DNA from 4 places in the Colwellia sp. BRX9-1 genome. Region 1 is predicted to be linked to each of the others. Evidence: predicted binding sites of a transcription regulator. Region 1 holds the regulator's gene; each other region holds the start of a gene.
What was found. Region 1 encodes FNR, which switches genes on or off when oxygen is low (the NO sensors DNR and NnrR bind a similar motif). Its sites were predicted from a motif close to TTGATCTAGATCAA; they were not measured.

Region 1 (7,460 bases):
ATTTTAGTTGCGCCTATTTCTGCCGCGACCTTGTATAAAATAGCTCTGCGTAAACGAGAGCATAAACTGCAGGTGGTCTTCCCCTCAGGTATTTTATCTTTAACAATAGAGTAGGTATCTTCTTGCGCAATTTTATATTCAACACCTAAAGCTTCTAAGTATTCGGGAAGGATATGCTCAGGAAAACCGGGTTGTTTTTGATCAAGATTAACGGCAACGATATCAAAATGAATGGGCGCTGATTCTTTTAACAACATTAAAATAGCCAGTAGGGCGTAACTGTCTTTGCCACCCGATAAGCACACCATTATTTTATCGCCATCTTCTATCATATTATATTGCGCGATAGCTTGGCCAACATGTCGTCTTAAGCGCTTCTCAAGTTTACTCAGCTGTATTTTTTGGCTGGGTGTTAAAGATGTTATTGGTGTCGCTGATTGAGCGCTCATAGTGTTTCCTAGAGATATTTGAAATAAAAAGTATGAATTTTACCGCGCGTAGTATAGCAAAAAGCCAAGGAAATCCTCGGCTTTTTAATGGATATTTACATATTTCAATATTAAGCTAATGGCGAGAGGTAACCATCAGGTTTTATCGCTAAGACATCACAGTTAAGGCGGTCAATGACATGCTCTGCAGTATTACCAATAAGTGCCGCTGAAATCCCCGTTCGACCAATAGTACCTAACACAACTAATTCAGCATCAACGTGCTTAGAAATACTTTGAATAACATCTTCAGGTAAACCTTCTTTAACATGGGTATTTTTAAGCGGAATATTAAAGCTATTAGCATGGTCTTTCATCGCACTTTTGTGATGATTAAACATAGTGTCGTTATATTCAGAGGCGTTAAACTCTGGAATTTCAATGGCAATATTTACTGGCGTACCTGGATAAGAATTCACCAAATGAACATTGGCTTTAATCAGTGAAGAAAACACTATTGATTCTTGGGTTAACTTATTATTAAGCGCTTTGTGCTCATCATCATCGCTACCGATATTGAGTGCGGTAAGTAAATTACCATTGCTTGGCCAGCTATGGTCTTTAACCAGTAATACTGGGCAGGGACATTTCCTTAATATATGCCAATCTGTTGGCGTAAAAATAACCGACTTTAGCTTGTCATGTTGATGGGTGCCTTTGATGACAATATCGAAGTTTTCAGCCAGTACTTTTTTTATGATCTTTTCAAATGGGCGATTATGCCAAATAATACAGGTATCTATGGTTATGTCTTGGTGATCAGTTTCTGAAATCTTTTCGTCTAACCATAGTTTACGATCATTAATAACCGATTGACGCATTGCTTCTCGCTCGTCGCCAGAAAGCATGGTGGTCATTTCATAAGATAAATCATAAATGGTTAAAAATGCAGTGATCTGTCCGCCACTATGTCGTGCTAATTCAATCGCACGTTTCAACGCTTTTTGATTTTCAGTGGTTGGATCAATAACGGCTAATATTTTTTTATACTTATCCATAATATTTACTCCCTAGTTATTAAATAATATTAATAATAGACCATAATTAATAGATATTATTTGCTTTAAATCATAATATTTCAATAAAAAAAATGCTTAACATCTTTAATGTTAAGCATTTATCTATAATTATTTAAAAAAGCGATAAACTACAGTGAAGCACACTCGTTAAGTTTATCCATATTAAGTATTGTGATGAGTTTTCCATCAACTGTGATTAATTCATTTTTTTGAAAACGATTTAATAATCTACTGATGGTTTCAACCGTTAAACCAATATAATTACCAATGTCACTTCGCGTCATCGTTAGGCGAAAATCTGTTAGTGACATACCCCGTGCATGATAGCGACTGGCTAAGGTTGAAATAAAAGTTGCTAAGCGTTGTTCAGCATTTTTGCGGTTAAGTAGCGTTAACATTTCTTGATCTGAGCGGATTTCGGAACTCATCATGCGAAGAATTTGTTTTTTCAACTTAGGCATCGTATTCGATAATGAATCTAAAGTATTGTAAGGTATCTCACAGACCATAGATGTTTCTAAGGCTTTTGCAAAACTAGGATGCTCTGACTCAGCAATAGCATCAAAACCTAATAAATCACCCGCTAAATGAAAACCGGTAATTTGTTCTTCACCTTGTTCATTAACCGTAAATGTTTTGAATGTTCCAGAGCGAATAGCGTATAAAGCTTGCATTTTGTCGCCATCTTGGAAAATTTGTTCGCCTTTATGAATAGGGCGTTTACGGTCAATAATGCTGTCTAGTGTATCGAGTTCTTTATCATTTAAAGAGAAAGGTAAACACAGCTCGCTGATACTACAGTTTTGACAATGAATATGTTGAGATGTAGAACATGGCTTTTTATACATATTAACCTAAATGAGTTATCCCTAATTTATCGATCATATTAAAACAATTGCTTATATGCAAACATTAAACTGTATATTCCGTATGAAATTATCATTAGCGCCATTATTTTCTTGAATTTCGTGTTTGTTACCAACGACTTTATACCAAAAGAGCCAAGTGAAAGACTTAACAAGGCTGGTAAAGTACCTAAACCAAAACTGGTCATAATTAGGGCGCCACTGAGGGCACTTCCACTGGCTAAGGACCAAGTTAATGTTGAGTAGACTAAACCACAAGGTAACCATCCCCAGACTGCTCCTAATGCTAGCGCTTGTTTAGCATTATTAATGGGAATAAACCTTTTACTTAACGGGGATAGATAGCGCCAAAGGAACTTACCCATTTTTTCAACTTTTGATAGCCACATTAACCATTGGCCTAAATACAAGCCTAATAAAATTAAAAATACCGCTGCAAATAACCGTAAAAAACCTAATGGAACGCCAATATTCTTTATTGCAATAGAACTACTAAATCCAACGATTGCCCCAATTAAGCTATAAGAAAAAATTCGGCCAACATTATATGCACCGACCAGCTTAAATTTATCGCTGCCTTTTTGTTGCGGTGATATAGCAGATGTTAACATCGTTGTTATACCACCGCACATACCGATACAATGTCCCGAACCTAACAAGCCGATGATGAATGCCGATAAATAATCTATACTCAACATGGCTGTTATTTACTACCCGTATCATTTTTAGCTGTATTTTCGCTATGGGTTTCAGTGGACTTTTTGGTGGTAGTGTTTTCATCTTCATCAAACAAGATACTCATACCTTGTTTCTCTAAATCATCAAATTGTTCAGTTTTTACTGCCCAAAAAAATAAATAAATGGCGATAGAGGTTAGGATTATCGCTATGGGGATCAAAATATAAATAATGCTCATGGTCTTTATGCTCTATTATAAGTTTGCGTTTACTTTTTTAATAAACGTAACGAGTTAGTGATAACCAATATCGAACTTGCAGACATACCTATAACCGCCATATAGGGAGTAATGTAGCCTGAGACGGCAAGGGGCAATACGATAGCATTATAACCGAATGCCCAAAAATAATTTTGCCAAATAATGCGACGAGTTTTATTGGCGACCTGTCTTAATGTTGTTATCGACTTTAAACGATTATTGAGTAAGATAACATCGGCACCACTTTTAGCTATATCGGTGCCACTCCCCATAGCAATCGAGACATGGGCTGCGCCGAATACTGGCGTATCATTGACACCATCGCCGACCATAGCAACGGTTGAGTTTTTAGGCTGATTTTTTATTATCGCCATCTTATTAGCCGCAGTCAAAGTACTATGTATCTCGTCTAAATGTAGCAATGCCTGAACTTTTTCACAGCCAGCAGGGTTATCACCCGATAGCATGATGGTATAAATATTACTTTTCTTTAAGTCATCTAACAGCGTTTGGGCATCATTGCGAATTTCATCACTTAAGTAAAAAGCAGCGACTAATTGGTTGTCTGCTACTAATAGGCAAGAAGCCGTCGCAAATTCTGCCAACATACTTGATTCGCTAAGCAACCAATTAGGTTTACCGATTTGAAAGTATTGACCGTTCACTTTCCCTTGAATACCAGCACCAGATTTAATTTCAACGGCTTGAGTATGGTAGGAGTAATCACGAAATGCTTTAAACGGTTTGGCTAAAGGGTGCTCAGAATAAGACTCGAGCGCTGCTGCTATAGCTAAAACCTGCTGCTTGCTATAGTTAAGCTTTTCATTATTAAAGCGCTTTATTTCATTAATAGAAAAATCACCAGAAGTTAAGGTACCTGTTTTATCAAAAGCAATAGTGGTTAATTTTGGTAATGTTTCCATAACATGTGCAGATTTGATCATGATACCTTCACGGTTTAAGCGTGTGGTCGCACAGGTTAACGCTGTGGGGGTTGCCAGTGACAATGCGCAAGGGCAGGTAGCAACGAGTACCGATAAGGTGATCCAAAAAGCTTCTTCAGGTAAATGCTGTTGCCAATAAAATGCAGTGCCTATAGCGGTTAGTAAAATAACCGCAACAAAGTATTGAGCGATTTTATCTGATAATTTTGCTAATTTGGGTTTATGCGCCTGAGATGATTCACTTAATCTGATCAGTTGGCTTAAAAAAGAATGTTCACTGGCTTGTTTAACTTCAACGTTGATATTACCGTCACCATTTATAGTGCCTGCAAAGACAGTATCGCCTATTGATTTATTTAAGGGTAACTGCTCACCCGACAACATCGCTTCGTTCAGTTGGCTGCTGCCTGTAATTATTGTGCCATCAGCGGGAACCACTTCGCCTGGTTTTATGAGTACAATATCGAGAGGACGAAGTTTTTTTGCTGGTAGTATGACTTCTTTTTCTGTTCCTTTATCATCAATGAGTTTTGTCGCTATCATCGGCATTAACTTAAGCAAGTTAGCCGAGACTTCCGCGGCGCGACTTCTTGCTCTAAATTCTAAAAATTTACCAATAAGTAGTAAAAAAGTGAACATCGATACTGATTCAAAATAGACTTCACCTTGCTGAGTGATTGTTGCCCAAGCACTGGCCGAAAATGCCAGTGAAATCGCTATAGCAACAGGAACATCCATAGATAAACGCTTCACTTTTAAAGCATTAATAGCTCCCTTGTAGAAGGGTAATGCGCCATAGGTGACAATAGGTAAGGTCAAAAATAAGCTCGCATAGCGTAAATAGATTAAGTTGTACTCATCCATGCCAGAAAAGGCGCCAAAGTATAAGCCAAAAGCGATCATCATGACTTGCATCATTAAAATACCAGAGATACCTAGGCGTTTAATATAATTATTACTTTGGGTTTTGTTAAGTTTTTCGGCGGTACTCGCTTTAAAAGGGAGGGCTTGGTAACCAATATTGCTGATATGATTAATCAGCTCACTAAGTTGTACTTCACTATTATTCCATCGAACAGTTGCACGTTGTGTCGTGGCATTTACATTAATTTTAATTAAGCCGTTTATCTTGATAAGTTGCATTTCGATAAGCCACGCACATGCCGCGCAGCTTATACCGTCAATCGTTAAAATTGCTTCGTTATATTCATCATTTTTATAAGTAAATTCACTTTGTAGGCTGTCATCATCAAGTAACTTATTACGTTGTAACTGCTCAGGAACCAGAGGCTCACCTTTTAGTGCGGGAGCTGTTCTAAAACGATAATATTCACCTAAACCGTTATCAATAATCGCTTGAGCAACACTTTGACATCCAATACAGCACATCGGCTGCATGGTATTCTCAATTTTTATTGATAAATCTAACCCATTAGGAACAATTTCACTGCAGTGATAACAAAGTGTTTTCATATGTTGAGGCCAAGCAAATAATTGGTTTTTATAGAGGTGTTGCTTAGGTGAGGTTAATCAACACCTAAGCTAATAGAGACTATTGGCGCTTAGTTAGCTTCTCTAACATTAGGAATAATATCGATAAATTCACTTTGAGGTAAGAAAATAGTATTTTGAATTTTCCAGTGATTCTCAAAAGGCGTTATGGTTAAGCGCCATTTTCCCTTTACTGGTTCATCAAAGACATGCCTAAAATAGCCATTACCGTCAGGCGTGAGTGCTAAATAGAAATCTCTATCAGCAAGAGTCGGGTGATAAAAATTAAGATTTAACACCGGGAATACTTTATCAATACCGGTAGGTTTGATAATTAATTCGTTATCTTGCAGTTTTAATGCAAAGCGCATCCCTAATTTTTGGGCAAGCTTTACTTTAGAGACTTCTAGGTTAATTGCTTTACCTTTTTTATAGTAATCACCAACGACTAATGGATCGGGATTATGGTTAGCAATAAAGTAAGTCGAAATACCAGCAACAACAGCGGTAGCGGGGAGAATAAAAACGAACCAAGCCCAAGGCTCTTTATACCAAGATGTTTTCATATTAAAAATTCAGTCGGTGAAAGTGCGCGTATTATACGACTTTTTTCTATTGGGAACTATTAAAAAACCAACAATTTACTCACTATTCTTGGCTTGGAAGATATAAAAAAACCTTGCGGTAATAATACCGCAAGGCTGATATATTGAGACTAATTAAACGCAGTTATTTTTGCGATAAACTATACACATATGCACTAACAAGATGTATTTTTTGTTCACCTAAAATATCTTTCCATGCGGGCATTACACCAGCTCGACCATTTTTAATAGATGACTCAACGGCACGTGGAGAGCCGCCATACAACCAGATGTTGTCAGTTAAGTTCGGCGCTCCTAAAGGAATACCCATAGCTAAACTACCTTTACCGTCAGCACCATGGCAACTTGCGCACAGAGCGAACTTTTCTTTACCGGCAGCAGCACTGGCAACGTCAACTTCACGACCACTTAAACTCAGTACATAGGCGGCAACATCTTTAACGCCTTGATCACCTAATGCTGAGCCCCAAGCGATCATACCGTTAGCATTACGACCATATAGAAGTGTATGCTTAATCGATTGTGGGTCTCCGCCGTATAACCAGTCTTTATCGGTTAGGTTAGGGAAACCGGTAGTACCACTTGCATTTGAACCATGACACTGAGAACAATTTTGTAAATATAGGCGTTGACCTACTTTTAACGCTTCTTCATCAGTGGCTAAGTCTTCAATGGTGCGTGCAGCATAGGCATCAAAAATTGGACCATATTTTAAATCGGCGGCTTCAATTTCACGGTCATACTGTACTAAATAACCATTTTCTTTTGCGGCGATTATCTGCGCTTTAGATTCAGCAAGATTCAAAATTCCTTGGTTAGAGCTTTTCCAACCAATAAATCCAGTCCAATTACCTAAACCATAGAGTGCTAAATAACCAAAAGCCCAAATGATAGTTAATAAGAAGAATGTACTCCACCATTGCGGCAGTGGATTATTCAATTCTTCGATGCCATCGAAGGTGTGTCCCATTGACTCACCTTCAGGAACACCTGCAAAGTTCTTTAAACAATAGCGAAGTAGTAAAAAACAACCGACTAAAGTTCCTAGGGTTAAAACCCAAACCCATATATTCCAGAAGCTAGACATTTTTATTAGTCTCCTGTTTGCCA
Region 2 (7,460 bases), on a different contig from region 1:
TTGGTGAGTTTAGTTTACTAAATAAGCCAATAAAAAGTATCGAACAACGCGGGTAAAATACCTACTACGCAGAAAAACTTAGTGTTCTCGGGTCTTGTGGAACTGAATGTCAGGATGACGCTCTTGTGCCAAATTCAAATTCACCATAGTTGGAGCAATATACGTTAAGTTATTACCACCATCTAGTGCTAAATTGTCATAAGCTTTTTTGCTAAATTGCTCTAGTGTTCTTTCATTATCACAAGTACACCAGCGCGCAGTTGCTACACTTATCGGTTCGTATATAGCGTCAACTTTATATTCAGTTTTTAAACGTTGTACAACGACTTCAAACTGCAATACACCGACCGCGCCAACTATCATCTCGTTTGAGTTGAAAGGTCTGAATACTTGCACAGCACCTTCTTCTGAAAGTTGTATTAAACCTTTTTGTAATTGTTTAGCTTTTAATGGATCACGTAAACGAATACGACGAAACATTTCAGGGGCAAAGTTTGGAATACCACTAAATTTCATCATTTCGCCTGAAGTAAAGGTATCACCGATTTGAATACTACCGTGGTTATGTAAACCGATAATATCGCCGGCATATGCTTCTTCTACATGTGCACGGTCTCCAGCCATAAACGTTACGGCATCGGCAATTTTTACATCTTTGTTAATACGTACTTGACGCATTTTCATGCCTTTTTCGTATTTACCTGAGCAAATACGCATAAAAGCAATACGGTCACGGTGTTTTGGATCCATGTTCGCTTGAATTTTAAAAACAAAGCCAGTGAATTTTTCTTCTTGAGCGGTTACTTCTCTAACATCAGTTAAACGAGGTAAAGGTTTTGGTGCCCATTTAGTTAAACCATTAAGCATATGGTCAACACCAAAATTACCTAAAGCCGTACCAAAGAATACTGGCGTTAGTTCACCTTTTAAAAACTCTTCCAAATTAAATTCATGTGATGCACCCGCAACCAGTTCTAATTCTTCACGTAAATCGTCAGCATAAGTTCCAATGACCTTATCTAACTCTGGGTTATCAAGCCCTTTGATAATTCTTTCTTCTTGGATCATATGGCCAAGTCCTGACTTATATAAAAATATTTCGTCAGTTAAAATGTTATAGACACCTTTAAATTCCTTACCCATACCAATAGGCCAAGTAATAGGGGCACATTTTATTTTCAGCACATCTTCCACTTCATCCATAACTTCCATCGGGTCACGAACATCACGATCCATTTTATTCATAAAAGTAATGATGGGCGTATCACGTAAACGCGTTACTTCCATTAACTTAACAGTTCGTGCCTCAACACCTTTAGCTACGTCGATAACCATTAAACATGAATCAACCGCGGTGAGTGTTCTGTAGGTATCTTCTGAAAAGTCCTCGTGACCAGGTGTGTCCAGTAAATTAACTAAACAACCGTTATAAGGAAATTGCATTACAGAGGTCGTGATAGAAATACCACGCTCTTTCTCCATTTCCATCCAGTCAGACTTTGCATGCTGGCCTGATTTCTTACCTTTTACCGTGCCGGCTCGTTGTAAAGCCTGACCAAAAAGTAATACTTTTTCAGTGATGGTGGTTTTACCCGCATCAGGATGAGAGATAATTGCGAAAGTACGTCTTAGATTGACTTCATTAGCCTGTAGCGTTGTCATGTTTTAAAAGTTCTCTTTGGTGTACATGCTGATGCACATAAAATGCTTTTTTTAAATACTGAAAGGACATATGAACAATCCTAAATTTTGCGCGCATTGTACCATAAATATAAATAGCCGCATTAGGGGACTGTCTTTAAATGATTATTTTTAGCAAGAATCCTAGACATTAACACTTTTTATTTTGTTATTTGATTAAGTGGCAAGTGATCGTGCAGATAATAATTATTTGATTGGTTATTTTTAAGGTTGAGATTCAATAATAAATTCAATACACCCTGGCTTTTTCTGAATTTAATGAAGACATCAATAGTCATATTATTTGAAAGTCTTGATCAAAATCAATATCTCACTTTCGAGTATAAGATAAATTACGCTTGGGTAGAAAGTCTGAAATATGATGTGAAAATAACGAGATAGCATGGTTGATTTAGCTAGAAGAAACTTTTTTAAAGCAAAAAAATTAACAACCGCTTCGGCAATCAGATTGCCTTGGGTGCTCAATGAAGCCACTTTTATTGATGGCTGCACACAATGTGGTGACTGTTTAACGTCTTGTCCTGAAAATATCATTCAAAAAGGTGATGGCGGTTTTCCTGAAGTTAACTTTTTAAAAGGAGAGTGTACTTTTTGTCAAGCGTGCGTTGAAAGTTGTCAGCAGCCACTTTTTGTCGAGCGTGCACTTGCTCCAGAAATTAATGCTTGGGATTTAGATATCTCCATAAAGGGCGATTGCTTAGCGGTTAACGATGTGTTTTGCCAAAGTTGTCAAGATAGCTGTGAGACAGAAGCTATATCTTTTAAATATATAAATTCATCAGTACCACAACCCCAGATAAAACTTAGTGACTGCACAAATTGTGGGGCCTGTGTTGCTATTTGCCCGCAATCATCTATTGAATTAACACCAAAAAATTCTGTGGGTGAGCAACCCACACATACTAATAGGAGAGTTATATGAGCGCTCTTGAACAAATGATTTGGAATATCTTAGGATATTCATCGATGCCTGTTATTTTTTTAGCTGGTTTTGCCGGTACCGCTTTAGTCGCTATCGCACTTTTAAAAATGTTAGGTATTAAGCCTGCTGGGGAATAATCGTGATCAATCTACTAGAAGAAAAACCTATTAATATTGCTGGTGTGCTTTTTGTTGCTCAGCCAAGTAATACCGCCAAAGTGGCCGAAGAACTGGGCGGATTTCCTGGCGCTGAAGTGCATGAGATTGCTGATAACGGCTCTATGGTGGTTACCATAGAAGAAAATGATTTAAACAGAGGTGAAAAAGGCAAAGGCCTTATTAACACCATTACAGATATGAGTAATTTACCGGGTGTGATCTCTTCATCATTGATTTTTCATCATAATGATTATGGGCTACCACAACATCAGGGGATAAAGGTATGACATTAACAAGACGTGATTTTATAAAAGCGAACGCCATTGCAGCAACAGCTGTCGCCGCAGGTATCGCCGTGCCATCTTCAGCTTCAAACTTGCTGACTAAATCGTCGGATACTACCATTAAATGGGATAAAGCCCCTTGTCGTTTTTGTGGCACAGGTTGTAGTGTGCTTGTTGGAACACAAGAAGGAAAAGTGGTGGCGACTCAAGGTGACCCTCAAGCAGAAGTTAACAAAGGTCTTAACTGTATTAAAGGTTACTTTTTATCCAAAATCATGTACGGGAAAGACCGATTAACTCAACCGTTATTACGGATGAAAGATGGTGTTTATGCCAAAGAAGGTGAGTTTACACCGGTAAGCTGGGATACCGCCTTTGATGTTATGGCTGAAAAATTTAAAGCCGCTTTAAAGAAAAAAGGCCCGACCTCTGTTGGTATGTTTGGTTCGGGTCAGTGGACTGTTTGGGAAGGTTATGCTGCTTCAAAACTAATGAAAGCGGGCTTTTTAACCAACAACCTTGATCCTAATGCTCGTCATTGTATGGCGTCAGCTGTGGGTGGTTTTATGCGTACCTTTGGTATCGACGAACCTATGGGTTGTTATGATGATTTAGAGCACGCCGATGCATTTGTACTTTGGGGTTCTAATATGGCGGAAATGCATCCTATTTTATGGTCGCGTTTAGCTGACCGTCGTTTAAGTCATCCTCATGTAAAAGTAAACGTATTATCAACGTATAAGCATCGAAGTTTTGAACTTGCTGATAACGGTATGATTTTTACACCACAAACAGATTTAGCGATATTAAACTTTATTGCTAATTATATTATTCAAAATAACGCCGTTAACGAAGATTTCATGAAAAAGCATGTCAATATTCGTGAAGGTGTTACTGATATTGGTTATGGTTTACGTCCTACTCATCCATTACAAAAAGCGGCTAAAAATCCTGACAGTGGCGCATCTAAACCGATGAGCTTCGATGACTTTGCTAAATTTGTTAGCACTTATAGTATTGAATATACATCAAAACTTTCGGGTGTTTCTGAAGATAAATTATTAACGCTGGCTAAACTTTATGCGGATCCTAAAGTTAAAGTGACTTCGTTTTGGACGATGGGTTTCAATCAACATACTCGTGGTGTTTGGGCAAATAACCTCATGTACAACGTGCATTTATTAACGGGTAAAATATCTGAACCGGGTAACAGCCCGTTTTCATTAACCGGACAGCCGTCAGCCTGTGGAACCGCGCGTGAAGTAGGAACTTTCTCACATAGATTACCTGCCGATCTCGTTGTTAAAAATCCTAAGCATAGAGCGATAGCTGAAAAAATATGGAAATTACCTGAAGGTACTATCCCACCAAAACCTGGTTATCACGCAGTTCTGCAAAATCGTATGCTTAAAGATGGAGAATTAAATGCGTATTGGGTTATGTGTAATAACAACATGCAAGCCGGACCAAATATTAATGAAGAAGGGATCCCTGGCTATCGTAATCCAGAAAATTTCATCGTCGTTTCAGACCCTTACCCAACGGTAACGGCACAGGCGGCTGATTTGATTTTACCTACTGCTATGTGGGTAGAAAAAGAGGGAGCGTACGGCAATGCAGAGCGCCGTACACAGTTTTGGCATCAACAAGTGAATGCGCCAGGTGAAGCGCGTTCAGATTTATGGCAAATAGTTGAATTTTCTAAACGTTTTAAAATTGAAGAAGTATGGCCTGAAGAATTACTTGCCAAGAATCCTGAATACCGTGGCAAAACTATGTTTGACGTGCTTTATGCAAACGGTAACGTAGATAAATTCCCAATGAGTGAATCCAAAGGTGATACTAACTTTGAAGGTGATTATTTTGGCTTCTATATTCAAAAAGGTTTATTTGAAGAATATGCGACCTTTGGTCGAGGACATGGTCATGATTTAGCCCCCTTTGATCGCTATCACGAAGAGCGTGGCCTCAGATGGCCGGTTGTTAATGGTAAAGAAACTAAGTGGCGTTTTCGTGAGGGGCACGACCCTTATGTAGAGAAAGGCAGTGAAGTGCAGTTTTATGGCCATAAAGATAAAAAAGCCAATATATTTGCCTTACCCTACGAACCAGCGGCAGAGTCACCTGATGAAGAATTCGACTTATGGCTGAGTACCGGTCGTGTTCTTGAACATTGGCATTCAGGCTCTATGACTGCGCGTGTACCTGAACTTCATAAAGCATTTCCTGATGCGGTGTTATTTATCCACCCTGACGATGCTAAAGCAAGAGGTTTACGCCGTGGTGATGAGGTTTTGATTGAATCTCGTCGAGGTGAAGTAAAATCTCGTGTTGAAACTCGTGGCCGTAATAGACCCCCGAAAGGTTTAGTTTTTATGCCTTGGTTTGATGCAAAACAATTGGTTAATAAGTTAACCCTAGATGCTACCGATCCTTTGTCTAAACAAACTGACTTCAAAAAATGTGCGGTAAAAGTGAAAAAAGTCACTGTTTAGCACTAATTAAATTTACTTAATCTACCGGGTAGAGGTAAAAAATGAAAATATTATCAATAATAATGATAACAGCCAGTTTAGCCATGGCATTAAGCGTACAAGCTTATCAAGAAGTAACGTCAGGCGGTTTAGAGACTATTCGTGGCATAGCTAAAATTAATGAAACCAAAAGTGCAGAAGCGCTTAAACGTGTCATTAAAGATAAAAACCCTATTCAGCGTAATTATGTGCATCAACCACCTGTTGTGCCTCATCAAACACGTGGTTATCGGGTCAATAAAGACAGTAATAAATGTTTAACTTGTCATGGTTGGAAATATGCGAGAGAAACCGGCGCAACCAAAATAAGTTTAACGCACTTTGAAACACGTGACGGTAAAACACTGTCAGATGTTTCTCCGCGTCGCTACTTTTGTTCTCAATGCCATGTTACACAAGCTGATGCACCTGAGTTAGTTGATAATCTTTTTAAACCCGTTGAATCGTTAGGTAATGATTAAATAATGGTTTATCTAAACGTAATTTAGGGGATTAACATGACCAAAAAATCAAAAATAAAAAGCTTACTTTCGTATTTAAAGTCGCCAAGCAGTGCCGCCTTATGGTTTATTTTAGCTATCGGCTTTGCTGGCGGTGTTATCTTTTGGGGGGGATTTAATACCGCCCTTGAAGTGACCAATACCGAAGAGTTCTGCATTAGTTGTCATGAAATGGAAGATAATGTTTATGAAGAATACAAAGAAACTATTCATTACTCTAACCGTTCTGGCGTTCGTGCTACTTGTCCTGACTGCCATGTTCCCAAAAAATGGACTCATAAAATCGTTCGTAAAATTGCGGCGAGTAAAGAAGTTTGGGGTATGCTTACTGGCTTGATCGACACAAGAGAAAAGTTTCAAGATCATCGCCGTGAATTGGCAGAACGTGAATGGAAACGCATGAAAGAGAATGATTCACTGGAATGTCGTAATTGCCATAACTTTGAGTACATGGACTTTTCAGAACAAGGTAATCGCAGTGTTAAAATGCACTCAAGTGCACTGGCTTCTGGCGAAAAAACCTGTATAGATTGTCATAAGGGTATCGCCCATGAATTACCAGACATGAAAGGTGTTGAAAATTGGTAGTTTATTTACTTGTGTGAATAGTTTAAACGCTTATTCGTGAAACCGTGATATGTAAAAGCCTCTTTAATTGTCATGATTAAAGAGGCTTTATTTTGTTTCGTGTATGATGGTTTTAACTCTTGTCGCTCTTATTGTTGAAGCAGCTTTTTTACTGAACCCTATTAACTGGAATCTAATTTATGTCTGCTTTATTAGGTATTAGAGCACTTTTTTCATGACTATAGCGTCTTCATAACCGAAACCAGAGGCACTTGGGTAGTAACCTGTTCTTCTGCCAGTTTCAATAAAACCACTGTTGATATACATCATTTGAGCACTGATGTTCTTTGCTCGAACTTCTAACCAAATAACTGTATTGTTAAGTTGTTTTGATTGCATAAAAAAGTGTTCTAGTAATGCTTTACCATAACCCTTGCCCTGCAGTGTTGGTAATACACAAACATCCATTAACGTTGCTTCACCAGCGACATGCTCGCCAATATAAAACCCCACTAACTCATTATCCACTTGTAAGTAATGACCAAAATATCGCGCGCCAATACAGCTGTTAAAGGTTTTTTCACTCCATGGGTGAGAGTGACAAGCATTCTCTATAGGGATTAATAAGTCTACGTCGTTACTTGATATTTTATGATAGCTAAAAGTCATGTTATTGAATTTCTTGTAGTTTTTGCCAAAGTGTTTGTTTTAATAGCGGAGAGTTTTTCAAAACGTTAATCGACGGGGTAACCAGGTGATGCTTTGTTAGTGATATATCAGTCTGTTCACTAAAT
Region 3 (7,460 bases), on a different contig from region 1:
GATAATAAAGCTTGAGGATAATAAACCGCTCTTAAATAAGGAGACTTGATTTCTATCAAGTTTTAAAGAATGTGTAATAATTTGTGACTAAAAAAAAGGTAAGTATGCGTTATATCAAAAAAGTGGAAGTTTTTTCGCCATTGCCCTAGAAACATTTAGCATTCCCAGCAAAACAAAAGCGGCATGCATAGTAACAAAGTAAATGATCATCACCATTAAAGACACTTCAAAAGCATCAGTTGTTAGTAAGACAACAAGCGGAATTACGATAATAAAAAAGCCGGCTAAAATAGACAATTGAATGGAGCGGTATAGATGAATACATTGCCAGCCTTTCTGGTGCTTTTTTTTAATAAATAACCATATTAAAATTAAAAAAGACAGGCCAGGTATAAGTAATAAATTCATCAAAAATAACGATTGATAAATAATAGCATCTCGGCCATCTTTGGCTGAATGGTGTTGGTTCGATGACTGCTCAACTGAATTTTTCATATAAACCTCTCTTAACTAAAAGTAACACTATTGTTTAGGTCAATGATTAATCTGAATAGACCGCCCAACGCCTTAAACATCACTACAAAAGATAAATTACACAAATAACAGCAGGAATTATAAATACATAGCCAAGTAATAATATCCGCCACATTTTAGGCGCTGTGCGAAGTTCCATGAAAACATCGGTAATTTGCTGCCCTTTAAGGAAAACAATTAATAATACAAAAGCAATTAAGTACTCTGGGGATTTTATAACCTGTCCGATATAAACTGAACTAAAGGTCAATATAATTAAAAGTAGCCAACTTATAATTGTTTGTTTCAAAGTGATCATAGTGTCATTACCGCCTCTTTAAATAACATAGATAAGTGGAAACAAAATAATCCATAACATATCAACCATATGCCAATAACTTGCACCCGATTCAAAGCCAGAGACGTCCTCTTGATAAGCACCTTTCTTAGCATTTACGCCAATAATAAGCAGAATAACCATACCTAAAAGTACATGCATAAAATGGAAGAAGGTAATAAGAAAATACAAAGTAAAAAAAGTATTTGTCTCTATATCAATGCCTATATTGAAGAGAAACTGATATTCCCAAATTTTTACTGCTAAATAAATACAGGCAATAACTTGTGAAATGACGAGTAAGTTAATTGATTGTTTAACTTGATGAAGATGAATAGCTCGAACAGATAAAGCAACAAATAAGCTGCTGGTGATTAAGGCAATCGTATTAATTAAACCCGCAATCGGGTGAAGCTTAGCTTTACTCGCAATGAACATATCACTATGTAATTGCTCAGTAATAGCAAAGCCAATAAAAAATATAGCAAAGACAGTAAGTTCAGCAAGAATAAAAAACCACATGGCTAAATCACCCGGCAGTCTTTTATTAACCATATTGTCAGCTACTTTAACCTCGCGAAGTTCTGAAGTTTTTGAAGTAATAACGCTGTTACTCATCAAAGTAGATTCTAGCAACATCCATTAAAGCATTAACCGTATCAATATCATCTGATAATGGTTCGGCTAAACAACAACGACAAACTTCGATAGGATTCATACCACTTGAAATCATTTTCGCTGCATAGATTAACAAACGTGTTGAAGCAACTTCATCGAGATCGTTTTTTTCTAAACGACGTAAAGCTTGGGCAAGTTCAACTAATTTAAAAGCTAAATGGGGATCAACCCCTGCTTCTTTAATTAAAATTTCTTGTTCTAATTCCGCAGTAGGGTATTCAAAGCGCAGTGCCACAAAACGCTGACGTGTACTTGGCTTCATACCTTTCAATAGATTTTGGTATCCGGGATTATAAGAAACAACCAGCATAAAACCGGGGGCGGCTTCTATTAACTCACCGGTGCGTTCAAGGGGTAATACGCGACGGTCATCAGCTAATGGATGCAATACAACGGTTGTATCTTTGCGTGCTTCAACGACTTCATCTAAATAACAAATGCCGCCTTCACGAACAGCCTTTGTTAACGGACCATCTTGCCAATAGGTGCCGTTGGGACCAATTAAATGGCGACCTACTAAATCAGCAGCGGTTAAGTCATCGTGACAAGAAACAGTATAAAGGGGTTTATTGAGTTTTTCTGCCATATGGGCAATGAAACGCGTTTTACCACAACCTGTTGGCCCTTTAATTAATACGGGTAATTGATGGTGATAGGCATATTCAAATAAGGAGACTTCATTCTTTTGTTCTTTATAATATAAAGAACCGTCAGTTTTGGTCGAAGGTTTAAGATTAACGGTGTTCATAAAAACTCAAAGGCGTAATTTAACTTAACGTTAAAATACGCCCTAAATGAGTTAGCTGCAAATTTGAATGGACCTTAGTTGATTCCGATCAATTGAGCATGAAAATAGCGATTAATTAGCCAAAAATTGCGCGCATTAAACCGATAGCTTGTTCAACACTTTTACCATTTTTAACCTGAATAATAATTGAGTCACGTTTACCCTGCAAGTACGCTGGAAGATCTTCTGAGGTAAGCGCTTTGTCCACTAATATTTCAGCTGACTCTTTACTACGTTTTTTAGGCGTCGCCTTTGACTTCGATTTCGCTTTATTAAGCATTTTTTCACGTAATTTAATGTAGTTTGAATTTGGTGCTAAATCAGCATCAGCAAATAAAAATAAATCAATTAATACCGCACGATTTTTCCAAAGGATAAGTTCACGATTTTCTTTGTTGCTAGTAGCTTCATCTTGAGCGCTTTCTTCGCCCTCACTTACATCACTGTTTACTTCAACTATCTCTGGTTGTGCTTGATGCCACCATGCAAAAGTACGCATAGTACCAATCATGTCATGCCAGTAAGATGAAAAATCTGTGTTTTTTAGTTTAGCAATCGATAAGCCTTGGCAAAGAATATCAATTTTATTGTTATTTAATGCAATAAATTGATCCGGTCTGCGCATCGCTAATAGACGTGTAGCTACCGCTAAAGGCGCTTTTTCGCCTTGGGCTTTTGTTTGCGTATATTCTTTAAAAATTTGTTGGAAGTCGTTAACAAAACTTTGGTAGTTTGCATGACTTACTTCTCCAGTTAAAGGAATGTGCGCTAATGCTGCATCAAACTTTTCTGGCGACTGCTCAAGCAAGGTATGAAAAACTTTTGCACCTTTAGTGCCCGCAAACCATTCAACATCAAAATTATAAATGCTGTAGTCATGCTGAGTTGTGTGCTTACCAGAAAAAGCTAAACGGTCTTCAACAATTAAGTCTGCTAAAGGTTGTTGGCGAATTTCGTCAAGATAATTCAATAAACGTAAACGTTCATCTAAAGCATGAATCGTGCTTTGTTGTTCAATAAAACTGGCAAATATAGGCCAAGGAGCAATTCTAGCCATTTTAAACTGACTAAGCGTAAAGCCAGCTTCGAGAATATCTTGTAGCTTCTTAAGCGGTAAAAGTTGCTCATCTTCTAAAAGATCCTTATTAAGTTCTTCACGACATAGTCGGGCCAACTCGCCACACCAGCCCAGAAAATCATCTGGACGATGTGTCACTTTAACCGCCATTAAATTTAGGCTCAATGGCGTGACATATTTAAGGGCATTTTGATAAACCTGATTTTCAGCATCAGACAAGGGCATATTAACAGGTGAAGATAACAACTTTCTCATGAAACTATATAAACTCCGTATAAGGAATTATCACTAATAATACGGTTAAGCATAGATTAGAAATAATATAAAAAAAGCGTGAAAAATCCACGTTTTTATTAGGTATTGCAATTAAGTGTATCGATTATAGCAAATGAGGAGTGTTTTGTTGATTTAATCTGCGAAAAAAAACGCTAGCCAACTTTAATCTTTATGCATCTACACCACCCAACTTATAATTAGCATCGATAAAGCATAGCGTGTAGTTAAACGGAACGTTAAAATTGACGTGTAATGATTAGTTTTCAACAACACTTTATTATAAGTTATTATTCTGTTAATTTAAGTACAGAGCTCTTGGTAGTTAAGTTATCCCGTGGCAGGACATCGCTGATAGCGTTCACCAGGAAAAATGTAATCAGGCTCTTCTTGGGCTAACTGTTTAAACCATACGTTATTCAATAACAGTAACTACACCTTGCATTTTCGGATGAGGTCCACACTCATAAGGAAACTCTCCCACAAGTGAAAAACGTCGCTGATAGCGTTCACCAGGAAAAATGTAATCAGGCTCTTCTTGGGTTAACTGTTTAAACCATACGTTATGATACTGACGTTTTTCAATATTCTTCCAAATCACGGTATCACCGACATTAATGGTAATATGGGCGGGAATAAAGTTTTTCTTATATATTTCTACAACCACTTCTTTTGCATAAACTGAAAATTGAATAAATAGTATTAACATAATCACCAATAACTTTTTCATTAGCATATCCTCACTTTTAAATTTATAAAAAATCATTTAACAGTGCAGATATTACATTTTATATTTATGCCTAACCCTGTTCTATCTCAAGTTTATTACCTTTATTTATTCATTAATTTTATTCACAAAATCATACTAATAACGAGTAATAAAGAAGCGCTGAGGTTAAATATATTATAACTTTCTTATGATGATGGCGCAGTAATGAGCACAACATATATTATTAATATTGCCGCAGGAAAATTTTATTTATTCTGACAATAGCGCTATTTTAACAGAATCGATGAAATTAATAATATTGTCGTAAGCGGCTTAATCATAGATTTTAAAGATAGCAATAAAGAAAAAGTAAAAAAATAATTAAAACCTTATTCCAGTAACCACTACAGGAAAGGGTCAGAGGCTGTTATTATATCAGACAATTAAATATCCTTAATATAAGTAAACTACATGCCGATAAAACCTTTAGCACGCGTCACTATAGATCCTAGTTCTCCAGCAACTTCATGTGTTATTTGGCTACATGGGCTTGGAGATTCGGGTGATGGATTCGCTCCCATTGTTCCGGTATTAAATTTACCCAAGGCTCACGGTATTCGTTTTATTTTTCCGCATGCTCCTGAGCAAGCGGTAACAATTAACCAAGGCTATGTGATGCGTTCTTGGTACGATATAAAAAGTATGGACTTGCATAATCGAGCTGATATGGCTGGCGTACTTGAGTCTGAACAAGCCATTCACGCGCTTATTCAACAGCAGATAGATTCTGGTATTGCTGCCAATAAAATAGTACTAGCAGGTTTTAGCCAAGGTGGCGTTATTAGCTTATTTACCGGTCTTAGGTACCCAAAAGCCTTAGCGGGCATTATGGCTTTGTCATGTTACCTACCAACCGCAGATAAATTGCCCGACAACTGTCACATCGCCAATAAGCAAACTCCTATTTTGCAAAACCATGGTGAGCAAGATGACGTAGTACCAATGAGCTCGGGAAAAATGGCCAATCAACTATTGATTGATGCTGGATATAATACAAAATGGCAATCTTATCGTATGCCTCACAGCGTATTACCGGAACAACTTAGCGATATTTCAGCTTGGTTGGTGAATACCCTGTTAAAGTAATTAAGCTATAAATTAACTCAATAAAAATAAAGTCGGCATATTGTCGGCTTTATTCATTTAGGTCAGATAAGAAATAACACGTTAGTTATGAACGACCAACCTCCGACATTAACCCCTTGACTTTCATATCTAAAACTCTCTTTACCATTCACAGTGGCTATCCAGATTGGCCAAAACTCAAAGTGATTTTTTAATGGGTGAATAATTTATGCGCGTTATTTCAGCCAAATTTTTAACAAAGCATAATTTAAATAACATCGATGATTTAAAGTGACTACTGCTATTACATTTAGCAACACGTCTTTAAGCTTGGCAAGATTGGTTTTTACAACCTAATGCTTAAACGCCAACAAAACAAGGCATGCTGTTTGAACTAGTATCTATCATTGCTAAAGCCGCAACTGCAGAGTTAGGCATAGCTTTGCTCTCTAAGTTTCTTATTCGAAATCAGCTTGATAAAGTAGAGTTTTTACCTGCACTCGACTTACCTTTAACCAACAACTTTGGATATTATTGGGTTACTCCCTTTGAACAAATAACTTACCCCCATAATCGCTTTCATAAAATGGTTCTTTATACCGGCTAAAAGCTAAAAAGTCAGTGTTCTGTCATTCAAAGCTATAATAAAATCGCTCATTGCCATAGCGCCCTGATGCCCTAATGCCGTGTAACAAGAATGTCAATGAACAGCCATCCTGAATATAAAAAAGCTCCAAAGTTGCACTTTGGAGCTCAGTAAATAACCCATTGATAATAATGTTTATAGCGGTGTTAAAGTTTAACGGCGTTAATTTCTGCGTTATCGTTATCAAGTGCTAACTTATAGCCAAATGATACATGATGGTAACGAGCGCTTGAATAATCATCATGTATCGCGAAGCCAAAGTTATATACTGCACCTGCGGCAATACTGACATCACCCACTTTGTCAGATTTAAGCTTACGTTTAATGACCACAGACCAAGTACCATTTTTCAATGACGCTTCAACTTCCGCGCCTTGACCTCCATGCATATTACGTTCAGCTAATATTTGACCATCTTCAACTTCTTTGCTGCCAGATTTATAGCGAACAATATCCATGTATTTATTTTCAGCTTGCGCAGCATCAATATCACTCTGACCTTTCAATTTATCCCAACCACCCAATGCTTTATCACCACGGCCTTTTATTTCTAATTCAGTACGCGACTCTTTCAAGTACTTAGTAACACCTGAATTTAAATTTAAGCGTGTAGCGATATCTGAGCCGATGAGCTCCTCTTTTATCGGCGCATAAGGCATAGAGTTAGCGTCAGCATGGCAGGTTGCCCAACACCCAGCACGGTCAGCATATTCAACATCGTCCGTTGCTAACATAAAGGCTAACTTCATTGGGTTATCAGGATCCATTTTACCCCCTTCAACAAACGGAACTGGCGCATGATCACCGTCAGCCCAACTAAACCTCAAATATAAGCTTTCATCATCATGGCTAGCATCAATTGTTACGGGGAAACTTCCTCGCTTACCCGGTATTATGTTTGGCTCAAGTTCCTTCTCACTTTTACCTGAAACAATATTTTCACCAATATCAGCAATTTCTTTACCATGACATTCAATACAACGGTCACCTTTACTAAAAGCACGTTTACCACCATGAGACCGGCCTAATATCCATTCTAACGATGCAGTTCCCGGATAAAAAACGCTAATATCTGTGGATTTTGCTTTTGACCAATCAACATTAATCGTGCTGCTAGAACTCGTCGCTAAAGCATTATCAGTTATTGCTTTATTAGCGGTTGAATTAGTACCTGCATTGGTTAATGCTGCTTGAACTGCTTGTTCAATTTTTTCATCTATCTTCGCTTTCTCAGCAAGCTCTGCTTCCTTGATATCTGCAGCATCTTTGGATTCTTTTGCTTCTACTCGCGCTAAACCATCAAGGTACATTTGC
Region 4 (7,460 bases), on a different contig from region 1:
ACTCTCAACCTGATTATGTTATTGAAGCCAATGAAGCGGAAGATGAGCAAAGTTATTATCGTGCTGAAGTTCACTTGGGCGAAGGTGGTCAAGACTATGACATTATGGGCTGGTCGAAAACGGCAGTGATCAATAATATTATTGATCAATACCACAAGCATTTGCATTTCTTACATTTGTTACGTTAATAGACAACAGCTCGGGTTAAACCGAGCTGTATTTACTTATTAGATGCGTCAGCTTTACTACTGCTGCTGCTGGCGCTCATCGCATCAAGCTCTAATAACGGAGCCGCATCTATTTCATTTGCATCCATCATTCCAGCCAATCGTTCCATAGATGAAAGCAACTGTGATTGCTCCCACTGCGCTAAATTCGAAAATTTATCAATAAAATGCTCTTGCAATGCTTGGGGGGCATTGAGTAAAAGTGCTTTACCATCCTCGGTTAAATATAAGCTCACTCTACGTTTATCTTGGGTACTACGTATTCTTGAAACTAAGCCTTTATTCTCTAGCCTGTCCAAAATATTGGTCACGGTAGCAGCACTTAAATTAACATTTTTGGCTACTTGGCTTGAATTTATACCAGAAACTTTATCTATTTCTAGCATAATTAATAATTGTGGACTGGTTAAACCCGAAGTTTTATTAAGGTGTTTTGAATGTAAATCGATTGCCCTGATGACTTTCCTTAAGGCAATTAATAATTGTTGATGTTTTTCCATTACAGTGTGCTTCTTACTTTAATTACTATTAGTTTAATCAAAAAAAACAGCAACACCTAGACAAATTACCTAAATAGGCGTTATTAGATGGTTTTAAAGAGAAATTTAGAAAAACCCTATAACTAAAGGGACTTGAACCCACAGTAAGCGAAAATGGAATCACTGATGGATGTGTGTTTTCTTTGAGATAAACTTATAAAGAATGGGGTAGGCTAAAGGGACTTGAACCCACGGTAAGCGAAAATGGAATCACTGATGGTTTTATTTAATGTGTTATAGGTGTCTTTATAAAGAATGGGGTGGCTAAAGGGACTTGAACCCTCGACAACCGGAATCACAATCCGGGGCTCTACCAACTGAGCTATAGCCACCACTGATATTACTTGAAGCGCCCAGTGATAAGGCGCGGAGAGTATATTGTATTTTTAAGCAGATTGACAAGGAAAATTTTTGCTTTTAAGCGTTTTATGGGCAACATTCAGCTTAACTGTACTTTTTGCTGATTATTAACTTAATTTTAGATGCTGTTTTACTAATGTCTCCTCATACTGTATTTTTACCTTAGGTCTTAAAATTACTATCCAGCGGATAATTTGGCGGTATAAATGTCACTAGACAAAATTTCTGAACAATTAAATAAGCTAACACCAGGTAACACTAAAAAATTACCACCGATAGAATCATGGAACCCACCGTATTGTGGCGAAATTGATCTACAGGTCAAAGGTAATGGCGACTGGTTTTATGGCGGCACAATATTTAAACGGTTATCGTTAGTTAAACTTTTTGCTTCGGTTTTATTAAGAGAAGTCGCTGGTGATCGCGACGAGTACTTTTTAGTGACACCCGCTGAAAAAGTTAAGATTATCGTTGAAGACGCCCCTTTTGTATTAACGCAATGGGCTTGGCAAGATGATAACAAATCAATAATGACGGTTAGTACCAATGTAGATGACGAGTTCGTGCTTGATGAAACTCATCCGTTAACGATGAATGCTAACGGCGAATTATATGTATTAGTGCGTCGTAATTTATTGGCAAAAGTTCACCGTAATGTTTATTACCAATGGGCCGATTTAGCACAAGAAGAGGTTACAGAAAAAGGCGTTGAATTAATTTTTTCAAGTGCTGACCACAAGTTTAGTTTAGGAAAAATTGATTAAATTTCTCACCTTTATAGTTATTTATTATTTATAAAGGTGAGAGTTCCGCTTAAATTACCCGCGAGAAGCGCTGTTGGTTAACGTGTTGTTTCATGTAAGCATCAAAACTCATACAAATATTACGAATCAACAAGCGTGCCTTCTGATCTACTTTAATAAAATCAGCAGTATTTTCAACCAAACCATCACTGATAAATGTTTTCAGTAGCGGTAAATCTTCAGCAAAATATTCTGCAAAATCGATATCGTACTTTTTACTGATCTGATGTTTATCAATATATAAATTACACATTAATTCACGAATAACTTCGCCACGGATCACGTCATCTGTTGATAAGCTAACCCCTTTCACTTGTGCATTTTTTCTAGTATCTATCGCTTTATAATAGGCTTGCAATTCTTTAATATTTTGACTGAAAGAAGTACCGATATTACTAATAGAAGAAACACCTAATCCTAACAAGTCACAACCACCCTTTGTAGTATATCCTTGGAAATTACGGTGCAGGGAACCCTCTTTTTGTGCAATAGAAAGTTCGTCATTAGGTTTAGCAAAGTGATCCATACCAATGAAATCGTAGCCAAATCCACAAAGCTTTTCGATGGCAAGTTTCATTAAGGCAAATTTTTCTTGCACGCTGGGTAACCATTCGTCACGTAATTTACGTTGGGCAGCAAATCGGTTTGGAATATGTGCATAGCTAAACAATGAAATACGGTCGACATCCATCTCATGAGCTTTGTTAAGCGTTTTTGTAAAGGTTTCTATAGTTTGGTGAGGCAAACCATAGATCAAGTCGATATTAATTGATTTGAAGCCCACTGCCTTTGCATGGGCAATAAAGTCGCTAATAAATTCGGTTGATTGCACACGATTAATTGTTTCTTGTACTTTTTTGTCAATGTCTTGTACGCCAATACTTAGACGATTAAAACCTAAATCAAAGAGGTGTTCGGCAAGGTTCATTTCAATTTCACGCGGATCAATTTCTATACTCATTTCTACATGTTCAGCAAAAGTGAATTTTTCTTTTAATAAAGAGACTAATTTTGTGATTTGGATATGGGTTAAAAAGCTGGGTGTGCCGCCACCCCAATGGAGTTGTTTAACGGTGTAGTCAGTAAAAAATTCAGCTCGTGAACTAATTTCTTCCGCTAAAAACTCTAAGTAGGTATCGGCCTTGTCACGGTGGCGGGTAATTACTTTATTACAGCCACAGTAGTAGCAAAGGCTATGGCAAAAGGGAATATGTACATACAAGGACAATTCACGGTTGGGTGAATCTTTCACTGCTTGGATGAAATCTTGTTCAGAAAATTCATCATGAAATTCTAAAGCCGTTGGATAAGAGGTATATCTAGGTCCACTGGTATTATATTTAGACAGTAATTTAGGGTCAAAAAATTGATTTGCTTGCATGGTTGGTTACCGAGTTAGCCATTACTTATATACGCGTTATCAATCAAAATATAGATTGAATGGTAACGGGTATATGCTAAGCAACAGTTTAACAATGCAAACATTAACAATATTGATCGAGCGCAACAAAGCGTTATTAACTTAGTAAAAAGTTAACTTGGTAAAAAATTAACTTGCTAGGGCACTCATACGTTCTTGGGCATATTGATGCAAAGAGATAACGTCAATATTTATCTGTGCGGATAAATCGCTCTCCGCTTTCATACGTTCAAAATCAAGTTTCATACGCTCATTTTTGGCAAGTTTCTTTCTTGCATCAAGAATAGGCATATGTTTAATTTTATCATAAAGTTCAAAGACTGCAGGAAACTCTGCTGACAAACCACTGCTCAACTTTAAAGAATCGAGCAATACACTCAATCGCCAACAACCCTCAGCGATATCACATTGCTCTTCTTTCATTGCGTGGGCAATAATCACAACACTACTAAGGATCTTACTATCGTGCTTTGCTAAGGCAATTTTTTTATCTTGCTCTGCCTGTTTTATTTTAGCTGTTTGCGCTTTTAGCTGGCTTAATAAATTCACCGCATAAAAAGCAAGCGCAGCAATAATAATTACTCCGCCAACTACTATATAAATCCAAGGAGTTGAAAACATGATAAAGCCTTATTCGAATTTTGACAGGTCGCTGTTGTCAAATTTATCCCAAAGATCATCACCTGATTTTGCTTTGCTAGCCGTTTCAGGTGATTCGTCGTCGTCATCTTCATCTTCTATGCCGAGTATCTCACGTAGCTGTTGATGACGTTCCATTTTTTCATTGAAATAATCAACATCTTCGTTACTTAGCGAAATATCTTCATCTTGCTGGGCAAGGATACTTTGCAAGCGGCTATCTTCTTCAATAGCGAAGAGTTCTTGTTGCAATGAGGTATCAGCTTCAACAACACGAATAGCAGCAATTGGAGAGTTATCTGCTTTTACTTTGTTTTTGGCTTTAAAAGGTTGCACCGCCGCTGTTACCGGTCCGCCAAGATCTATTGGTTTTTTACTACCAATGCGCGGATCTTTCTTTTCTGTAGGTAAGTGAGATTCTTTACCTGCATCAAAAGCTTCTTTTTGTCGGTTGCCGGCTTGCTTTCCTGTTTTCTTCTTTGGTTTTCTATCAACAGGAACTAGGGCTTTTTTCTTATCATCTTTTACTGCGCCGATAGGACCATTGCCTTGTTTTCTAGATTTTTTGGTACGAGACATAAAATAATTTCGTTTTTAAATTCAATGGTTCTATTTTACGTTATATTGTAGGAAACAGCGATAGTGTTTTTCATGATTAATTTTCAGACATAAAAAAACGATGAACAAGTCATCGTTTTCATCAAACTTTAAGTGGTTATCCTAACCTATTAGCAATTCCGTTTATAAGCTTTAACGTATTATTATTTTTTATGTTGCGTTAAATACTCGGTTCATTTTTTATCGGTCATCCTGACACTTTATTGGGTTGTCCTTATCGGTCTATTGACCTAAATATTAACAATCATCCTGATATTAACTTAATCATCCGTATTCTTTAAAAGTAACCTCTCATAAGAGAAGGTTAAGGCTTTCCGTGCAATTCAATCCATTTTGTTATTTGGCTACAAAGTAGCTGGACAATACTTTACCTTAGTTTATAAATGTCGCAAGTTATAAATATACATTTATTTACAATTCATTGAGTGTGAAAGGTTAACTTATTGTTTTTAAAGTCTATTTATTTGTTCAAAAGTTAATGAATGGTAAAAATATGTTTTCTCTATGGTTAATGTCTTACATAAATAATCACAAATAGAGTACATTGTTACGCTCGCTTTATATACGAAACTCTTCGTTTTATGTACTAATGTCCTATTTCGTTCAGTTAATGATAGAAATTTGTTGTGATTTTTAGGTTATACCATGTGCGCAATAAACTAAGCTAAATAGAAATAATAGCTTAGTTTTATTTATTGGATATTGTTTGACCATTAACGAGGGGCAAAATAGTTTTATTCGTGTAACCAAGCCGCGTGTTTTGGTGCAACTTTAGTAACAGCCCACTCTTCAATCATTAAAGGAGCAACCCTTTTTAATTCTTTCATTTGTTCAACTGTACCGGTATTCGCTGCTAATTCTAAGCGATGACCACTCGGGTCAAAGAAATAAATTGATTTAAATACACCATGATGAACTGGGCCTAATACATCAACACCTTTACTTTGTAACTCTTCTTTTGCGGCGACAAGTGCATCAACATCTTCAACTTCTAATGCGATGTGCTGTACCCATGTTGGTGTGTTTTCATCTCGGCCCATGGTTGGAGAATTAGGAATTTCAAAAAAGGCTAAAACATTACCCATGCCCGCGTCTAAAAATATGTGCATATAAGGGTCTGGTGCCTTAGTCGACGGTACCTCATTTTCAGCAATGGCTACCGTTAGCTCCATGTTCAAATGTTCTTTGTACCAATCAACAGTAACTTTTGCATCAGTACAACGATAAGCGACGTGGTGAATTCGTTTCATTTTGATCATTTTAAACCCTTAATATTCTAGTTTTGAAAGCAATAAGGTTATTTTTGCACAAAGTAACTTTTGTTACTAGTTTGTGGGTTTTTAATTACACTAGCGTTTTACTTTTTTGTGGCAAAAAATTTACAGTTAATTTTTACAGCGCCATTTTTTGCTAAGCGTGCTGTCCACTTCTGTAATAGCGATGGCCGCCAGTGGTGAATCAATAAAAACAATGTGACCGGTCATTAACTGATCATCACGAAAATAGTGGCAGGTTAGCTCAGTATTTTCTGGTAAATGATCAGCCAGTTGCTGCAACGATATTTCAGTCACTTTGATATTATTTACGGCAAGTAAAATATCGTTAACTGCCAAGCCGGCTTCAGCTGCAGGAGAGTTTTCAATAACCTGAGTAATCTTCACGCCTGAAGGTAGCGCGCTATATTGTGCACCGATATAAGGAGAATAAGCGTTATTGTCAGTAGTCTCTAAGCTATTAAACTTCTTGAACTTTTGAGCAGTAAAGGCAATACCTACTTGCTTAAGTAACGGGGCTAATTCAATACGTTGAGCATTGTTAAGTAAGGCTTGAAAAGCCACTGTAATATCGTCATTACAGAGAATATTGGCAATGTTTATAAAGTCTTCCTCACAGGTACCAATATTTGTTCTACCAAAATGTATCCATAATTCACGCATTAATGTGTCTAAGCTGTAGACACCTGCTGACTTTTCTCTAATCGTTAAATCTAGCCAGAGTGCAATTAAAGCGCCCTTAGTATAATAACTAACAATATTATTTACGCCATCTGGTCCTTGTTGATAAAACTTGGTCCAAGTATCAAAGCTGGAGTCGCTGACACTTTGTTTTAATTCCCCTTTACCCCGGTATACTCGGGTAGCTGTCTTAGATAATTGCAGTAAATAGTCTTCAAAACTGATCAATCCACTGCGAAACAATGAAAAATCATCATAATAAGACGTGATGCCTTCATAGGCCCACAATTGTCTCGTGTGAACTTCGTGCTGTAAATTGTAGGGAATAAATTCTTTCGGTTTAATGCGGCATACATTCCAAGCGTGAAAGTATTCATGTGAACATAAGCTGAGAAAAGTTTGATAATTTTCAGACGTTTCATCAGGTCTATTAGGGTTGGGTAAATCAAAGCGACTGGCTTGTAAAATTGTCGAGTTTTTATGTTCAAGCCCACCAAAACCGCTGCCTAACAAATGGGTAATAAACCAGTACTCTTTAAAAGGGACCTCACCAAATAAGTTAATATGATGCTGGCAAAGCTTAGCTATATCTCTTTTTAGGCGCTCCCGATCACCAAAATGTTGGCTAGTAAAGACTAAGTGATGGGTAACACCTTCGACAACAAATTCAAAAGCATCAAAGTGACCAATGGCAACAGGACAATCGATAAGTTCTTGATAGTTTTTAGCAATATAATGACCTAATTGATATTTATCAGTGCCTGTAGCGCGTGTTAAACCCGTGGCAACTCGCCAACTATTTAACTGTGGCGACGATTTAGTCGTTAATTCTTGTGGTAATGCAATAGTTAACTGACAGCGTTCATCTGGCAATTCTTGCACTTGTAAAAAAGTTGAAC

Region 2: a site for FNR is predicted at 1,994-2,007, ahead of napF (ferredoxin-type protein NapF). Genes of this name have one in related genera too.
Region 3: a site for FNR is predicted at 2,355-2,368, ahead of H4J76_RS06090 (CbbQ/NirQ/NorQ/GpvN family protein). Genes of this name have one in related genera too.
Region 4: a site for FNR is predicted at 3,423-3,436, ahead of hemN (oxygen-independent coproporphyrinogen III oxidase). Genes of this name have one in related genera too.

What each region holds. Positions count from the first base shown of each region.
Region 1 is NZ_JACGVM010000006.1:186,438-193,897, forward strand. It holds gene ttcA (tRNA 2-thiocytidine(32) synthetase TtcA) at 1-449, opposite strand, end outside; gene uspE (universal stress protein UspE) at 560-1,486, opposite strand; gene fnr (fumarate/nitrate reduction transcriptional regulator Fnr) at 1,636-2,355, opposite strand; gene H4J76_RS08385 (sulfite exporter TauE/SafE family protein) at 2,394-3,071, opposite strand; gene ccoS (cbb3-type cytochrome oxidase assembly protein CcoS) at 3,077-3,289, opposite strand; gene H4J76_RS08395 (heavy metal translocating P-type ATPase) at 3,319-5,727, opposite strand; gene H4J76_RS08400 (FixH family protein) at 5,817-6,311, opposite strand; gene ccoP (cytochrome-c oxidase, cbb3-type subunit III) at 6,475-7,437, opposite strand; gene H4J76_RS08410 (CcoQ/FixQ family Cbb3-type cytochrome c oxidase assembly chaperone) at 7,430-7,460, opposite strand, start outside.
Region 2 is NZ_JACGVM010000025.1:21,811-29,270, reverse strand. It holds gene prfC (peptide chain release factor 3) at 79-1,662, opposite strand; gene napF (ferredoxin-type protein NapF) at 2,084-2,623, shown strand; gene H4J76_RS17535 (TIGR02808 family protein) at 2,620-2,760, shown strand; gene H4J76_RS17530 (chaperone NapD) at 2,763-3,068, shown strand; gene napA (nitrate reductase catalytic subunit NapA) at 3,065-5,560, shown strand; gene H4J76_RS17520 (nitrate reductase cytochrome c-type subunit) at 5,602-6,060, shown strand; gene H4J76_RS17515 (NapC/NirT family cytochrome c) at 6,097-6,687, shown strand; gene rimI (ribosomal protein S18-alanine N-acetyltransferase) at 6,886-7,335, opposite strand; gene H4J76_RS17505 (DNA polymerase III subunit psi) at 7,337-7,460, opposite strand, start outside.
Region 3 is NZ_JACGVM010000004.1:104,312-111,771, forward strand. It holds gene H4J76_RS06075 (hypothetical protein) at 115-495, opposite strand; gene H4J76_RS20275 (cytochrome C oxidase subunit IV family protein) at 578-832, opposite strand; gene H4J76_RS06085 (cytochrome c oxidase subunit 3 family protein) at 851-1,468, opposite strand; gene H4J76_RS06090 (CbbQ/NirQ/NorQ/GpvN family protein) at 1,461-2,276, opposite strand; gene H4J76_RS06095 (hypothetical protein) at 2,392-3,648, opposite strand; gene H4J76_RS06100 (plastocyanin/azurin family copper-binding protein) at 4,082-4,396, opposite strand; gene H4J76_RS06105 (alpha/beta hydrolase) at 4,847-5,521, shown strand; gene H4J76_RS06110 (hypothetical protein) at 5,883-6,107, shown strand; gene H4J76_RS19865 (ethylbenzene dehydrogenase-related protein) at 6,293-7,456, opposite strand.
Region 4 is NZ_JACGVM010000010.1:37,259-44,718, reverse strand. It holds gene H4J76_RS10890 (choline BCCT transporter BetT) at 1-188, shown strand, start outside; gene H4J76_RS10885 (MarR family winged helix-turn-helix transcriptional regulator) at 221-727, opposite strand; tRNA gene H4J76_RS10880 (tRNA-His) at 1,023-1,098, opposite strand; gene H4J76_RS10875 (DUF1285 domain-containing protein) at 1,333-1,890, shown strand; gene hemN (oxygen-independent coproporphyrinogen III oxidase) at 1,940-3,310, opposite strand; gene H4J76_RS10865 (DUF2489 domain-containing protein) at 3,479-3,970, opposite strand; gene yihI (Der GTPase-activating protein YihI) at 3,980-4,567, opposite strand; gene H4J76_RS10855 (VOC family protein) at 5,341-5,865, opposite strand; gene H4J76_RS10850 (M61 family metallopeptidase) at 5,992-7,460, opposite strand, start outside.